Regions from separate parts of the Paenibacillus sp. FSL H7-0942 genome, predicted to be linked through region 2. Evidence: riboswitches for the same ligand, from Rfam matches in the RefSeq annotation. Region 2 holds a riboswitch; the other holds the start of a gene.

What was found. Region 2 has a riboswitch for S-adenosylmethionine ahead of metA (homoserine O-succinyltransferase). Riboswitches for the same ligand answer to the same signal wherever they lie in the genome.
Region 1: linked by a shared signal. The riboswitch ahead of mmuP (S-methylmethionine permease) and the one ahead of metA (homoserine O-succinyltransferase) in region 2 are both predicted to bind S-adenosylmethionine.

Annotation. Positions count from the first base shown of each region.
Region 1 is NZ_CP150279.1:6,054,386-6,062,542, forward strand. It holds gene MHI48_RS26685 (ABC transporter permease) at 1-1,084, shown strand, start outside; gene mmuM (homocysteine S-methyltransferase) at 1,168-2,235, opposite strand; gene mmuP (S-methylmethionine permease) at 2,213-3,625, opposite strand; SAM riboswitch class I at 3,718-3,819, opposite strand; gene MHI48_RS26700 (Ger(x)C family spore germination protein) at 3,890-5,092, opposite strand; gene MHI48_RS26705 (spore germination protein) at 5,089-6,189, opposite strand; gene MHI48_RS26710 (spore germination protein) at 6,229-7,941, opposite strand; gene MHI48_RS26715 (PAS domain-containing methyl-accepting chemotaxis protein) at 8,090-8,157, opposite strand, start outside.
Region 2 is NZ_CP150279.1:2,002,137-2,010,293, forward strand. It holds gene MHI48_RS09130 (MOSC domain-containing protein) at 1-84, shown strand, start outside; gene MHI48_RS09135 (ROK family protein) at 157-1,035, shown strand; gene MHI48_RS09140 (HRDC domain-containing protein) at 1,213-2,214, shown strand; gene corA (magnesium/cobalt transporter CorA) at 2,285-3,220, opposite strand; SAM riboswitch class I at 3,672-3,795, shown strand; gene metA (homoserine O-succinyltransferase) at 4,032-4,949, shown strand; gene MHI48_RS09155 (PLP-dependent transferase) at 4,974-6,161, shown strand; gene MHI48_RS09160 (PLP-dependent aspartate aminotransferase family protein) at 6,158-7,330, shown strand; gene mqnC (cyclic dehypoxanthinyl futalosine synthase) at 7,572-8,157, shown strand, end outside.

The sequences.
Region 1 (8,157 bases), 3.0 Mb from region 2:
CCTGCTGACTACCATGGCTTCCTCCGTACTTGTTCTGGGTTATGTTCTGCTGACCAGTATAAACGGAATTGAACAGACCGCAGCTAAATGGGGGTATGACAATGCCAATATCGCAACAGTCGTAGTGAACAAAAGTAACTTCCCCAAGGCTGAACTAAAGCACGTGTTAGCGCAGGATTCGAGGATCAGCAATGTAGGCTGGCAAGGGAACACAACGGGTGTAATTAGCCCGGAGTCTTTGGCAGCAGTAGAGGGCCAATCCATCAGTCTCAACTTGAGTGTACTGGACGGGAGTTATCAGGAACTTGGATTCGAAACGTTAAAAGGGGTTAACCCACAACATGCGAATGAAATTGCCATTGGTGTAAGTGTAGCCAAAACATCAAATAAAGATCTCGGTGATCTTATCGATATCTATATTGAAGGAGAAAAGCGTACATTCCTCATCACAGGCATCTATCAGGCGTTCGCCAACATGTCTGTTTCAGGCAGAATCACCATTGATGCCATGAGAAGTGTGAACCCGGATTATAGTGAATTTGATGTTATCTTCATCAATGTGAACGATATGGCACAAGCGGGTAAGGTTGCCTCTGAATTAAATGAGCAATTTAAAGATTTTGCTTCGGTAGTCACTCAAAAGACTTTGCTTGATTCGGTTTACGCGGAAGCCGCTAACATCCTGATCTATCCGATGAGCCTGATCGGATTGCTGTTTATCATTGTGACGTTCATCATTATTTTCAGTACCTGTAGAATCAATATCCGTAAAGAGAGCAGAACGTACGGGATATACAAATCGCTGGGAATGACATCTCGCCAAATCCGGTTGTCGCTCACCATGGGAATGTTCATACTGTCCTCCGTGGGAGCCATACTGGGTATTTTCGTCGGCGTATACCTGCTGCCTCTTCTACTCGAAATGGTCCTTTCCGGTTATGGTATCGTACAGCTTCCACTGATCCTGCATTGGGGTGGAATGGTACTGTTCACCTGTCTAAGCATCATTGCAGCCAGTCTTGGCTCGTGGTTCTCTTCGAGAATCATTCGGGAAGCATCGCCACGTATACTGGTTATCGAATAATGTAATCAGAATGCCTTAACACAATAAAACAAGCCCTTCCATACCTCTATAGGATGTGGAAGGGCTTGTTATCATGATATGAACTAATTCCGCCATTTCTTCGCAAGTGCACCAATCTGATGTGGCGTAGTACGGCAGCAGCCGCCAATAATTTGCGCGCCCGCAACAACCCACTGTTTCGAAGCATCACTCATGCTGCCACAGGTACCCTGTCCGCTCCACGTCTTCGTCACTGCATCATACGTCTCACCTGAGTTCGGATACACAATAACAGGTTTGTCGCTAGCACTGCTGAGAATACCCACTGCTTCCGTCACCACTTCCATCGGAGCACAGTTCAGGCCAATCGCCGCAATCTGCGGCTCGGAGCCAAACGTCTGTGCACATACCTCAAGCGGTGTGCCCTCGCTGATGCTTGTCCCGTCTTTTAAAGAAAATGATAACCAGGCATACGCATGAGGGAACTCCTTCAGTACATCAACCAGCACCTGTGCTTCCTGCAGGGAAGGAATCGTCTCAAACGCCAGAATATCAGCACCCGCTTCAAGCAGCGCCGCCATACGTGGACGGTGAAATGCGGCCAGCGTCTCATCCGACACGCCGTAATGTCCCACATACTCTGAACCATCCGCCAGATAGGCGCCGTACGGACCAACGGACCCGGCAATAATTGGACGTGGACGAAAACTGTCTCCTTCCCGATCTACTGTACGATCTGTTATATGCTCCTCATTCTCTACGTTCTCGGAACGTACCGAAGGAGCTTCTACAAGCTGACCTGTCGAGCTTTCTCTCCCTACTAAACTACTCTGCACTTCTGCCCACACGTCATCTCTCGCCTGTACAGCCAGTTCCACCGTCTTCCGGATCAGCTCCAGTGCTGACTGTTCATCGATCCCTCTCTTACGGAAACCATCCACCGTCGCCTGATAACTGGATGTAATCGCACAGTCGGCTCCTGCTCGAAAATAATCTGCATGGACCTGAACAATAACATCCGGATTCTCAAGCAACACACGAGCAGACCATAGTGGATCATCGAGATCACATCCATGCTGTTCGAGTTCCGTAGCCAACGCTCCATCCAGAATCATGACCGGATGTTCACGAAGGATCTGTTCTATGGGGTTAGTCTGTTGTTCTTGCGTCATGTACTTGTCCTCTTTTCTTATTCACACGTTCTGTCAGATAATAAGCAGCGTAACATACTGCGATAAACGGAACCCCACAATACAGCGCAATTCGCTGTGTCGGGTCAAAGGCAATACCTATGCATGAAGCCAGGCATAATATAAATGAAACAATTGGTACCACCGGATACAGTGGTGTGCGGTAGACCAGATCTTTGACCGCATGTCCTTCCCGGATATATTGTCTGCGGAACATGTATTGGGAGGCACTGATACTCATCCATACTGCAACGACAGCCAGACCTGAAATGGAAACCAGTGTAATATACACGGTACCTGGCGCAATGATGCTGGACAGCAAGGCCAGCGCACCACCCACCATACTAATCAGAAGTGCATTCAGCGGTACTCCGCTTTTGGTCAATTTGGCAAACCACGGAGAGATCGTTCTTTTGTCAGCCAGAGACCAGAGCATACGTGAAGATGCATACAGGCCTGAATTGGCAGCAGAGAGAATCGCCGTCAGAATAACAAAGTTCATAATGTCTGCTGCATAGGGTACACCCACCCGCTCCATTACCGCTACAAACGGACTTTCCAGTACACTGGCATCCGACATGGGCAGCAAGGCCGACAAGATAATAATCGTTCCGATGAAGAAAATAACCAAACGCCACAGCGTTGTATGAATAGCCTTTGGTATCGTCTTTTCCGGGTTCTCCGTCTCACCGGCGGCAATGCCGATTAACTCGGTGCCTGAGAAGGCAAAGTTTACAGCAAGCATGGTCATCAATATCGCTGTAGCCCCATGAGGGAACCACCCGGATGCGGTAATATTCGATAGAAATGGAGCCGGTTCAGAATCCGCCATGGGAATGAACCCAAACATGGCTGCGCCACCGATAATAATGAAGATTACGATAGTCACTACTTTTACAGATGAGAACCAGAACTCGGATTCCGCAAAAAATTTCACCGTTAGAGCGTTAAACAGAAAGATCATCAGTGCAAAAACCGCGCTCCATATCCATACGTTTACCGATGGGAACCAGCGCTGCATAAGCAATCCGGCGGCTGTGAATTCGGAGCCAAGCGCAACAGTCCAGGTTAACCAGTATAACCAAGCCACCGTGTAACCTGTTGCCGGTCCGATATATTTGGCTGCATAACTATGAAATGCTCCCGTCTCTGGCATATGAACAGACAGTTCACCAAGACAGAGCATCACCAGATATACAACGATGGCTCCAATCAGATAGGACAGAATGGTTCCCAGTGGTCCCGCCTGCTGAATGGTGTAACCTGAGCTGAGGAATAATCCCGTTCCAATGACTCCTCCGAGAGAGAGCATGACCACATGCCGTGCCTGCATTTTCCGCTGAAAATGCCCTTTGTCGTTGTTGTTCTCCATACCTGCTGCTCCCCTACTTCTTCATCCAGAAAAAACAAAAAAGACCCACTCTGCCTAAAGAGTGCGCCGTTACTGACAAATAAAAACAAACGCTCCTATCTATCAGGCTTTCACCCGCTGGAATTAGCACAGTATCCTTCAGATCTGTTGCTGAGGTTTCTAAGGGCCAGTCCCTCCACCTCTCTGGATAAGAAAATGATTTTTTACTAATATAGCGATCTATCATGAATGTGTCAACAATTAAATAATATATGGCACACCTCGCTATTCGGTGGAAGACCCCGGATTCGTGATGGTGGTCTTTACCTCATAGGTGATCGGCACGGTGCTAAAAATTTTATCCCAATCGTCTTTGACTTTTTTCCATGTTTTAGGTTCTTTAATACGCAAGCTATCCCGAAAATCCGCAACATCTACTTTATAGGTATGCTGCAGTTTGTATAACAACTGTCGAATCTGTTGTTTGGCAAGTTCAGCAAATTCTTTTTCCAATTCACTGAGATACGCACCTTTTTCCTCTTCCTCGGGAGCACGCCAATCCTCCATCAACCAGCCTTCGGATTCAGTTTTCACATGGAATGAAATATCATCGCCAACCACTTTTGGAATTATTGTTGTTTTTTTCTTCTTCATTTCATATACAACAGTGAACCCCTCTTTATTGTATGTCTTCAAGATACCTCCTTTTTCTTTAGGTCTGAGCCAAGATAGCCCTTCTAGATCCGTTTGGCTGAGTTCCCCGATGAATTTTGTTGTTTTCCCATCAAAGATACTGGCACCGGAGAACTTGTCCTCTCCATTGAAGTTCAGTACATTCTGGAGCAAAAAGCTGGAACCGGATTGCATTTGAGCATCTAATTTGGAGAGTAGAACGGGGTCCAGGATTTTATTGGACAAGTATGAATTACCGGTAATACCTGTAAGATAAAATGCTGGAATCCGGGAAGGATCATCTGAAGTCAGTACATCAACAGCGCGATGATGGCTAATCAACACCAGACAGTTAGGACGAATATCGTTATCCCGAAGTACAAAATCCAGCAGCTGGTCCAAACCATACTTTTTGGCGATATCCTTGGACACAACGATAACCTTCAGATGATGTCCGATGAGCGGATGATCTCGTCTCAGTGCAAACTGACGAAAGATTTGCAGCAAGGAATCTCCGGTAAGCTGTTCATTGGAATAGGACGTTTTACCAGAAGCAGGCGAACCGGATTGTTGGCTCTTTTGACTGCTGGAATTACCGGGAGCAATCTGTACCGTGGCCGTCAAATTGTTCTGCTTGGAGTACCCTCCTCCCTGATTGGCGATGTTCTCCTCAAATTCCGTCTCTTTACCGATATCAATTCCAAGACCGACATAGACACTTAGATCCTCTATCTCCCGACTGCTCCAACATCCGGATATCGTTAAGAGAATGCATAATACAGTGGCTAAGCGTAACAACATACGGAATGTAATCATGCATGCTTGCCTCCTTTTTTGCGAATCAGACTTAACAACAGTAGTACCAGAGGTAAAATGCCAAACAAAAATACGGACACATTGCCCAGCATATCTCCTAGTGCAAAAGTATCATCCACTGTTTTGGGTATCATTGCTGTCAGATAAATGAACGGAAGCAGGCCGTACATGATGCCTTTGATTTTTTTGGAACGAAACAAATCACGAATACCCACCGAAGCGCAGTAATGTGTAATTGCTGTAGTCGAAAAGATTTGCATAATCCAGATGACCAGTAATAAGGATTCAAAACGCTCAAATATCAGACCCTGAATTTCGAAGCTTCTTACCAAATCCAGCGTTGGCCAGGTTCGAGTTTTAATGCCATCGAGCGATAAACTCCCTATAACCATCACCACCGTGATCAAGTAGATAATAGTGGATATGAGTATCCCCCAGGTCATCGCTTTATTGCTCTTCTTCGGATTTTTCATATAGGCAGTCATGATTAACATCACCTCATAGCCTGTATAAGATAATAGTGAAGGCTTCAACCCTTGGAAAACCGGCATGACCCCATCACCGAGTACGGGTCTCAGATTGCCAATTTCGAATAGCTGATTACTAAGCAAAATTTCAATCACAAATATAATAATCGTAATTGGAAGGATGATCTCAAACACGCGTACGATAACGCCAAGCCCGCCTGAAATCATATATACACCGATCCACATGAAGACCATCACAATCGCCCAGGTGGGGGTGCGTTCGAGCAGATACATCCCAGTCACTTCAGCCATAACTCTGATTTCGAATGCGGCAATAACTATGAAATACATAATCATAGACAATCCCAGTATGTAAGCAATCCAGCTGCCCGTAATCTCACGGGTGAACTGGAAGACGGTTTTCTCTGGAAATCTGCGACACAGGGTAACCAGAATTATTCCGACACCTATGATAATGAATCCAGATAGGATAATGGAAATCCAGACATCCGGTGTTCCGACAGCTTTGCTGGTCGTTCGAGGTAACGTCAATATCCCGGCACCAAGCATGTAATTGACAATAATTACAACAGCCTGTGTCGTGGTTAGCTTTCCTTGGGAGCCATTCACTTTAGTTCACCTCCAGACCTTCAGTAGATGGAATTCCATTTATTTTTTCCGATCATCATCTATCGGATTAGTCATTTTGGGACGCATTCTCATCATATTTAGCGGTGCACGGATAACAAAATCCTTCCATTCATTCATGTGATAAGGAACGGCTGGTGCAACATAAGGTACGCCAAAGCTTGAGAGTCGTGCCAGATGTGTACACACAAGCAGAAAGAACATAACCACGCCAAACAATCCAAGTACGGCTGCGCTGAACATAGCGGCAAATCGTAGAATCCTTAGCGTTAATCCCGCACTATAGACCGGAATCGTAAAGGAAGAGATGGCTGTTACCGCAACGACAATGACCAGAAATTGGCTTATTATTCCCGCTTGCACCGCTGCTTGGCCAATAATCAGACCTCCAACGATACCCATCGCTGGCGCAATCGGTTTGGGCAAGCGTATCCCGGCCTCCCTCAAGATTTCAATTGAAAGCTCCATGATGAGTACCTCAATAATCGAGGGGAATGGCACTCCGGTACGCGTTTCAATAATCGTCAATACCAGCTTGGTTGGAATAAGACCCGGATGGAACGAGATAAACGAGATATAGAGCGCAGGAGCAAGCAATGCCAGCATCGCGGCCATAAAACGCAGCACTCGCAAAAATGTTCCGGGAATCCAGCGTTCATAATAGTCCTCTGGAGACTGAAGCAACATGCTAAAGGTCACCGGTACAATTAATACAAATGGCGTTCCATCCAACAAAATTGCCACTCGGCCTTCCAGAAGGGCACCCATCACCCGGTCAGGTCTTTCTGTATTCAGTACCTGCTGAAAAGGACTCAGTGTATTATCTTCGATGAGTTGTTCCACATAACCTGATTCGAGCATTGAATCCATATCCATCTCTTCGATTCGCTTGCATACTTCTGCAACGAGATTTGGATCGGCAATATCCTGAATATAGGCTATCGCCAAATCTTTTTTGATCCGTGAACCCACTTCATACTTCTTAATAAACAGGCTCTGATCACTTCCATAACGACGTAAAATGCCTGTATTATCGCTTAATTGCTCTGTAAAACCAATACGAGGCCCACGAAGCAATCCCTCTGACAAGGGTTCATTCATACCTCTTGTTTTGATCTTATGAGCTCCAATTAATAAAGCACCTGGCAAACCATCAACCAGCAGTGCATTTTTCCCAAACAACACACCAACTGCGAGTTCTTGGAGGGACTTCGTCTCCTCAACCAGACTGACAGGAAGTAATTGATCTTGCAGATATGCCGACAGTAAGTGTGCGTTGTCTGGATGAAGGAAACCCTCCTGCTTAAGTAGAGGAACACCTTCGAACATCAACGGTGTAATCAAGTGATCATCAACTAAGTCCTGATCTACCAGGCCTTCGGTATAAATGACCGCAGCCCGTGTATTCGTTCCCCTAATAATAAATTCCCGAATATGCACGTCTGCATTGAGTCCAAAGCTTTCTTTCACACTCGTCAGATTTATGCTGTACTTTTCGGTTAATTTAATATTGGCATAGTGGCCTGTTTCGGTCCCTTCACCCTGCCCTTTGGCTGCTGGCGAGATATCCTTCGAGGATATGGACGATGGCTTGGAACGAGAGAAGCTTCCGCGCTTAATGGCAGCATTGATCCAGCGCATGCTCAATGTAATACCAATTGGAATGATGAAGACCAAGAATGCCTGAATCCATATGGACCAATCCGGCACGTAGGATACAATTGTTGACCACATGTTCCCACCCCAACATTTCTCTGCATGACATAGCTGCAGGTATTCCCAAGTATTGTGTCCCCGTTTGATCACAATAATTCCCGTTTTTTTGAGTACTGAACGACAAAAAAACGGTTCCTGTGCAAGGAACCGCTATTACTATATATTGTTATACGATTCTGGTCACATGCTCCGCTTTGGCATCCAACAAGTGAGCTGAAGCAGCAATTGCTGTAA
Region 2 (8,157 bases):
CAGGCGTTGCTGGCCATTCCTGCGCTGTCAGACAGCTGGAGGCAAACGTTAATGAAACGATTGTCAAAGCTGGAGAACAAGTAGCAGGGTAATTATCGTGTCATCAAGTAAAGCAATTCGAATTCCTTTTTAAACTAACTTGGGAGTGTGACTAACATGACGATCTTAGGCGCAATTGAAGCAGGCGGAACCAAATTTGTATGTGGTATTGGCACAGAAAACGGAGAAGTTCTGGAACGCGTAAGTTTTCCAACAACAACACCGGAAGAGACCATGGCTCAAGTGATTTCATTTTTTGAAGGCAAAGGCATTGAAGCTCTGGGTGTAGGTTCATTCGGTCCGATTGATCCGATTGAAGGAAGCCCAACATATGGCTATATCACAACAACACCTAAACCACATTGGGGACAGTATAACGTGATTGGCAAGCTCAAGGAGCATTTTGATGTGCCGATGACATTTGATACGGATGTGAATGGTGCGGCACTTGGAGAAGCAACCTGGGGCGCTGCACAAGGTCTTGAGAGCTGTCTGTATATCACTGTGGGTACAGGTATTGGTGCAGGTGCTGTGGTTGGCGGTAAAATGGTCCATGGATTGTCACATCCAGAGATGGGACATATCATTGTACGCAGACATCCGGAGGATACATACGAGGGTTTCTGTCCGTATCATGGTGACTGCCTCGAAGGCCTTGCAGCAGGACCGGCCATTAACAAACGTTGGGAGCAACCGGCTTATGAACTGCCTGCAGATCATAAAGCTTGGGAGATCGAAGCACATTACCTGGCACACGCCCTGATGAACTATGTTCTGATTCTCTCTCCGCAGAAAATTGTCATGGGTGGCGGAGTAATGAAGCAGGAGCACCTGTTCCCGATGGTTCGTAGCAAACTGCAGGAGTTGCTGGCTGGATACGTTCAGCATCCGGCACTTCAATCCGACATTGACCAGTATGTTGTTTCACCAGGACTTGGTGACAATGCGGGTCTGTGTGGTTCACTGGCGCTTGCCAAGTTGGCATTGAATAAGTAGGTCATTAAGGGATTGACGAATTTTACCATTGTGGTATGATATGGGAAACAGCATAGTACGGTTAATGAGGAAGCACCTCTCTTGCATGGATTTTGCAGGAGGGGTGTTTTTTTTGTGCTGCCTATAGGTAGTATCTCTAACTCGTATAAGCTGAATATTCAAAGGGAGGGAACGAAAATGGAAGTCATTTTCATGAACAGATTGTCCAGAATGTCAGATCAGAATGCAGAGTATGCACAGTTATGGATTGGGGAAGAGGAAGATAGTTGGCAGCTGGGATGGAGTCGCTACGAGGAAGGAGAGCGTGAGGACAGCATCTGGTATGAAGGGACTTCTTGGGAGGAGCTGCTTCATATTTACCGTCATCAGCTTGCCATACAGATGAGTGAGGGGTACCGACCGCAGTTGCAGGGGTTATTTCACGAGAATGATGATCTGAAGTCACGCAGTTATGGTGGACAGCGGCTCCATTGTTACAGTGAGTTATACGGCAATGAGCAGTTATATACGGATCTGTGCACATGGCGCAGGAAGAGAGCTGTGTCTGACCGGAAGGCACCGTATTTTATTGCAACGAATCGTCTGCTGCGTTTGATCAGTGCCTTTGTTCCGCAATCGCTGGATGAACTGATGCAACTGCCGGGCGTAGGGGAGAGCAAAGCAACCGAGTATGGTGCGGAATGGATGGAGATTACAAACGGGTTGGAGCGTTCAACGACATTCCCGCTGGACTGGGTATACACGGCGCTGAAGGAAGAAGAGTATGAGAGCTGGTTATACAAGCAAAGAGAGCAGAAGTACAAGCAGGAACTTGATAAGTTTACCACGCGTAAGCAGGTGCTTGAAGGCATGAAGGAAGGGTATACATTAGAGGAGATTGTTAATCGATCTGGATTATCCCGACGCGAGTTGGTTGAGCTGTTAGAGGCACTGGATCACGAAGGTTATGACACCGATTGTCTTCTTGATGTGGAGCTGGCAGTGATGCCAGAGAACGAACAAGAGGCCGTATGGAGTGCGTATGAGGAGCTGGGAGATACGTTCCTGAAGCCAGTATTACATAAGGTGTATGGAGGAGAGAAACCCGATGGAGGAAGTCTGGAGCAGGTCTATGAAAGACTGCGCATGATTCGAATCCGCTTCCGTCGGCACGCAGAGACAGAGAAGAATGTTGGTTAATAATCAGAAATGAAAAAAGACGAGGCGTTTCTCCCGGAGGAGCGCTTCGTCTTTGTTATTTCATACGAGTTCATACCCAGTCTTTCTTGCGGAAAATGAAGAACATGCTCAGGCCCAGGGTAACCATTAGGCCAATCACAACAAAATAGCTGTATTTCCAGTTAAGCTCTGGCATGTTCGTAAAGTTCATGCCGTATATACCGGTAATGACCGTCAGCGGCATGAAGACCGTGGTAATGGCGGTAAATACACGCATGATCTCATTCGCCCGGTTCGCAATACTGGATTGGTAGGCTTCTCGCAAGTTGCCCATCAGGTCGCGATAAGTCTCAAAGGTTTCAGATATTTTTACAGCATTCTCATAGATGTCACTGAAATACTTTTGCAGTTGATCATCGATGAGACGCAGATCTTTTTTATTCAAGGTGTTAATGACCTCTTTCTGAGGTCCAAGGACTTTTTTCAGCCACAGAATCTCACTGCGTAGCCCGATAATTTCATTCAGATGTGACTTTTTGGTGTGCATCAGAATGTCTTCCTCAAGCTTCTCGATCCGTGCTTCAATTCGGTCACCTACGGTGAAATAATTATCAACAATCAAGTCAACCAGCAAATACAGCAGACGATCCGGTGTACTGATTTCCTGTTCCCACAGGATGGGTTTCAGTGTGCGCAATTCGCTGACCTTGTGCTTGGTAACACTAATAATGAAATGTCTGCCGAGGAATAAGTTGACCGCACGTAGAAATATCTCTTCATCATCAAAACGGATGCTATTAATCACAATAAAATAATGGTTCTCATAAATTTCAATCTTCGGACGTTGTTCTTCGTCACTAAGACAGTCTTCCACAGCCAGATCATGCATCAAGAACAGCGGCTGAAGTACCGCCAAATCGTCTATGTCTGCATCAATCCAGTAAAATCCTTCCGCTGGTGGAGTCAGCGCCTGCTGAATGTCGTCCACCGGAATAAATACACCGTTGTTTACCAACCGGATTTTCATCGTTAATCTACTCCTTCTGCACCCGCCAACTTGGCGGATATTATCATTATGGGCGCAAAAAGAACAAATCAGCCGGTCGGCAGCGGAGCCTGGAGATCAGGGCTGCGTTCACTATATAATCAAACGGAAGTCACGTCCCGCTGCCGGCATGCTGATGTTAATTCTTTATGCAGTTTGTCGGAATTCGGCTGCCAGTCAGGCCTCGGGTCGCCATCCATTTAATATGTCACCTCTCACATAAGGGTTTATAACACCTTGTTTAGTATACCGCTGGTACAAGGTGCTTTCAAGCGCAAAAATGTGTCTATTTCGCGCCCTGAGGCAGTGTATGACAACGGATGATGAACGGTTCCGATCTGGGAAGCAGACATCGAACTGCAACTTGACGTGAGGGCATTAATGTAATAAAGTAGACGGTGAACCAGATTTAATTACAATCTAATACAGCGAAATCTTATCAAGAGTAGGTGGAGGGACTGGCCCGATGAAACCCGGCAACCGGCGGTATACCGCACGGTGCTAATTCTTGCAGCGACTAAGTGTCAGGTGGCACTGTTGTAACTGAGAGATGAGAGAGGCGCATATCTATTTTACATATGACCTTTCTCGAAATCCGAGGAAGGTCTTTGTCATATGCCCCGACTTCTCAGCAGTGATTTTCGCTAAGGAACTTGAGGTTGTTTGTAACGTTGGATGAAAGAGCAATTCAATGTTTTTACAAGCTCAAGGCAGTCTATAACTGTATTGATGTGAAGACATCAAGCCAAGGGTGGCTGCATCTATCTATGCACAAGGAGGAGTTAGACTTACTATGCCAATCAAAATACCCGATACTCTACCAGCAAAAGAAGTACTTGAAGGAGAGAATATCTTCGTCATGGATGAAACTTCTGCATATCAGCAGGATATTCGTCCACTCCGTATCGCTATATTAAACCTGATGCCCACAAAGGAAACGACCGAAACACAATTGCTTCGTCTGGTGGGAAACACGCCTATTCAGGTGGATGTCGTTCTCGTACATCCCAAATCCCATACGTCGAAGAATACGTCTCAGGAGTATTTGGATCTGTTCTATAAAACCTTCGATGAGATTGAGCACCGCCGTTTCGATGGAATGATTATTACGGGTGCCCCGGTGGAACAGATGGATTTCGAAGACGTGAACTATTGGAATGAAATCCAGGAGATCTTCGAATGGACTAAAACCAATGTGACTTCAACCCTCCACATATGTTGGGCTTCCCAGGCAGGTTTATACCATCATTTTGACGTACCCAAGGTTGCACTTGATGAAAAGTGTTTTGGCGTTTTCCCACATACCATCAATAAACCACATGTTCCATTGTTGCGTGGATTCGATGAAGTATTCAACGTTCCACATTCCCGTCATACGGAAGTGAGACGCGAAGATATTGAAAAGAATGAGAATTTAGAGATTTTGGCTGAATCTGAGGAAGCGGGGATCTTCCTGGTTGCTACCAAAGACGGCAAACAGATTTTTGCCACAGGACATGCCGAGTATGACCCGTTCTCATTAAAGTGGGAGTATGACCGGGATGCAGCCAAAGGTTTGGATATCGCATTGCCTAGGCATTATTATCCGAATGACGACCCTTCTCGTGTGCCACCAGCTACTTGGCGCGCTCATGCCAACTTATTATTCTCTAACTGGCTCAATTACTATGTGTATCAAGAAACACCTTACGATATTGGCCCGCAAATCTAATCGAGATTACAGGAGGATGCAGCAATGGAAGACAACAACAAGTTGAAAATCGAAAGCCGCTTAGCACAAATTGGGTCCATTAATGAACCGGTAACAGGCGCCATTAACTTTCCGATCTATCAATCCACTGCGTTTCGCCACCCGAAGCTTGGACAAAGCACGGGGTTTGATTATATTCGTACGACTAATCCAACCCGTAAAGTATTGGAAGAAGCCGCCGCAGCGCTGGAGTCCGGTGATGCAGGGTTTGCCTGTAGCTCGGGAATGGCCGCGCTGCAAACGATCTTCGCCATGTTTGGTCAAGGGGATCATCTGATTGTATCGCTGGATCTGTATGGTGGAACCTATCGTCTGCTGGAACGTATTCTGTCCCGTTTCGGCGTAACTGCAAGTTATGTGGACACGAATGACCTGGCAGCACTGGAGAAGGTTCGTCAACCGAATACAAAAGCTGTATTTATTGAGACACCAACCAACCCACTGATGATGATCACCGATGTGGAAGCCGTTGCTTCCTGGGCGAAAAGTTACAACCTGTTGACCATTGTTGACAACACGTTGTTGACTCCATTTTTCCAACGTCCGATTGAACTGGGTGCCGATATCATCATTCATAGCGCTACCAAATATCTGGGCGGACATAATGATGTGCTCGCCGGACTAATTATTACCAAAGGTGAGGCGTTATCTGCTGAGATGGCGTTCCTGCATAATTCCATTGGAGCGGTATTATCTCCAAGTGACTCCTACCAGTTGATGAAAGGTATGAAAACGCTGGCTCTTCGCATGGAGCGTCATGAGCACAATGCACTTACTATTGCTAAATACTTGCTTGAGCACCCAGCGGTGGTTGAAGTGTATCATCCAGGTCTATCTGATCATCCGGGGTATGAGATACAGAACAAACAATCCACGGGTAACACAGGTATCTTCTCTTTCAAAGTGAAGGATGCACGTTATGTTGAACCGTTGCTACGTCATATCCAACTCATTGCTTTTGCCGAAAGTCTCGGCGGAGTTGAATCACTCATGACTTATCCGGCAGTACAGACTCATGCGGATATTCCGCTTGAAATTCGTGAAGCCGTAGGTGTGGATGACCGTTTGCTCCGGTTCTCCGTAGGCATTGAACATGCGGATGATCTGATTGCAGATCTCGGCAATGCTCTGACAGCTGCACAACAGGAAGTGGAAGGAGGCGTGCACTCATGAGTGAGTCCAACAACAAGCCCAATTCCGAGTTGAAATTTGATACCAAATTGCTCCATTTTGGCGATGAGATTGACAAAACGACTGGAGCCTCCAGTGTACCGATCTACCAAGCATCAACATTCCATCATTTTGATATCTTCAATCCGCCTCAACATGATTACAGTCGTTCGGGTAATCCGACACGTCAGGCTCTGGAAGATTACATCACATTGCTGGAGGGCGGCGCACGAGGCTTTGCCTATTCTTCGGGGATGGCTGCGATCTCAAGCGTGTTCATGATGTTCTCTGCAGGGGATCACATGATTGTAACGGAAGACGTATATGGAGGTACGTATCGTTTGCTTACTTCCATATTAAGCCGTATGCAGATCGAGACAACCTTTGTAGACATGACCAATATAGATGAAGTAAAAGCGGCACTCAAGCCAAACACTAAGGCAGTTTATATGGAAACACCGTCCAACCCTACACTGCGAATTACGGATATCGCTGCCGTAACTGACTGGTCGAAGGAACATGACCTGATCACAATTCTGGATAACACCTTTATGACACCGTACTATCAGCGTCCAATTGAGCTTGGTGTGGACATCGTCGTACATAGTGCTACGAAGTTTCTCGGAGGTCACAGTGATGTACTGGCAGGGTTAGCGGTTGCTCGCACGGAATCACTTGGCGTACAACTGAAACAGTTGCAAAATGGACTTGGAACTGTACTGGGGGCACAAGAATCCTGGCTTCTGATGCGCGGGATGAAAACCTTGGGTGCTCGCATGGCTCATAGTGAACGGAGCACAGCCAAACTGGCGGCATGGCTTAATGAGCGCAGTGATATTACTGCTGTCTTTTACCCTGGACTGGAGGATCATCCGGGCCGTGAGGCACATGAGCGCCAGTCCACAGGATATGGAGCTGTCGTTTCTTTTGACGTCGGTTCAGGTGATCGTGCAAAAGCAGTTCTTAACCGGGTGAAGCTACCTATTGTTGCTGTAAGCTTGGGAGCTGTGGAGAGTATTCTGTCCTACCCAGCGATGATGTCTCATGCGGCAATGCCGGCTGAGGTTCGCCGTGACCGTGGCATTACAGATGGGTTGCTGCGCTTCTCCGTAGGTCTGGAAGATATCGAAGATCTCATTGTAGATTTGGAACAAGCACTTCAGGAATCCTAACAAAAGTGGATGCCCGAATACGCCGATGCGTATCACTTAATCTCGAACTAATTCTTTTCCATATGTAAAAATTTTTACTTATTTTTAAAGCACCTGTACATAAGGTGCTTTTTTTCACATGTAACCTGTGTTACGATATGTGGAGTACAGAAATACGATGTTGCCACCAGAACTTGCTTCTCTTGAACAAGTTGGGACGGATCGTTATATAATTTCTCTTCATGAGGGAGGCTTTTTTACGATGAGTACGGTAGACCGTATCTTAGATAAAGCCCTTCGGGGCGAACGTTTGGACTTGGAAGACACGATTCAGCTATTTGAATCCAATGAAGTGGACAAAATCGGGGCAGCTGCTAATGTCATTGTGAAACGCATGCACCCTGAACCATACAGAACATTTGTAATTGGGCGTAACGTCAACTACACAAACGTGTGTGATGTGTACTGCCGTTTTTGTGCTTTCTACCGCAGACCTGGTTCGGATGAAGGTTATGTGCTTCCAGACGAAGTTATTTTCCAGAAGATTCAGGAAACAGAAGATGTGAATGGTACCGAGATTTTGATGCAAGGTGGAACGAATCCAAACTTGCCTTTCAGCTATTATACAGACCTGTTGAAAGCCATCAAAGAGCGTTTCCCAAACATCACGATGCACTCTTTCTCCCCAGCGGAGATTATGAAAATGGTTGAAGTATCCGATGGCCTTACATTGGAAGAAGTTGTTCGTGCCATTCACGAAGCTGGACTGGATTCCTTGCCTGGTGGCGGTGCCGAAATTCTGGATGACCGCACACGTCGGAAAATTAGCCGCTTGAAAGGCTCATGGC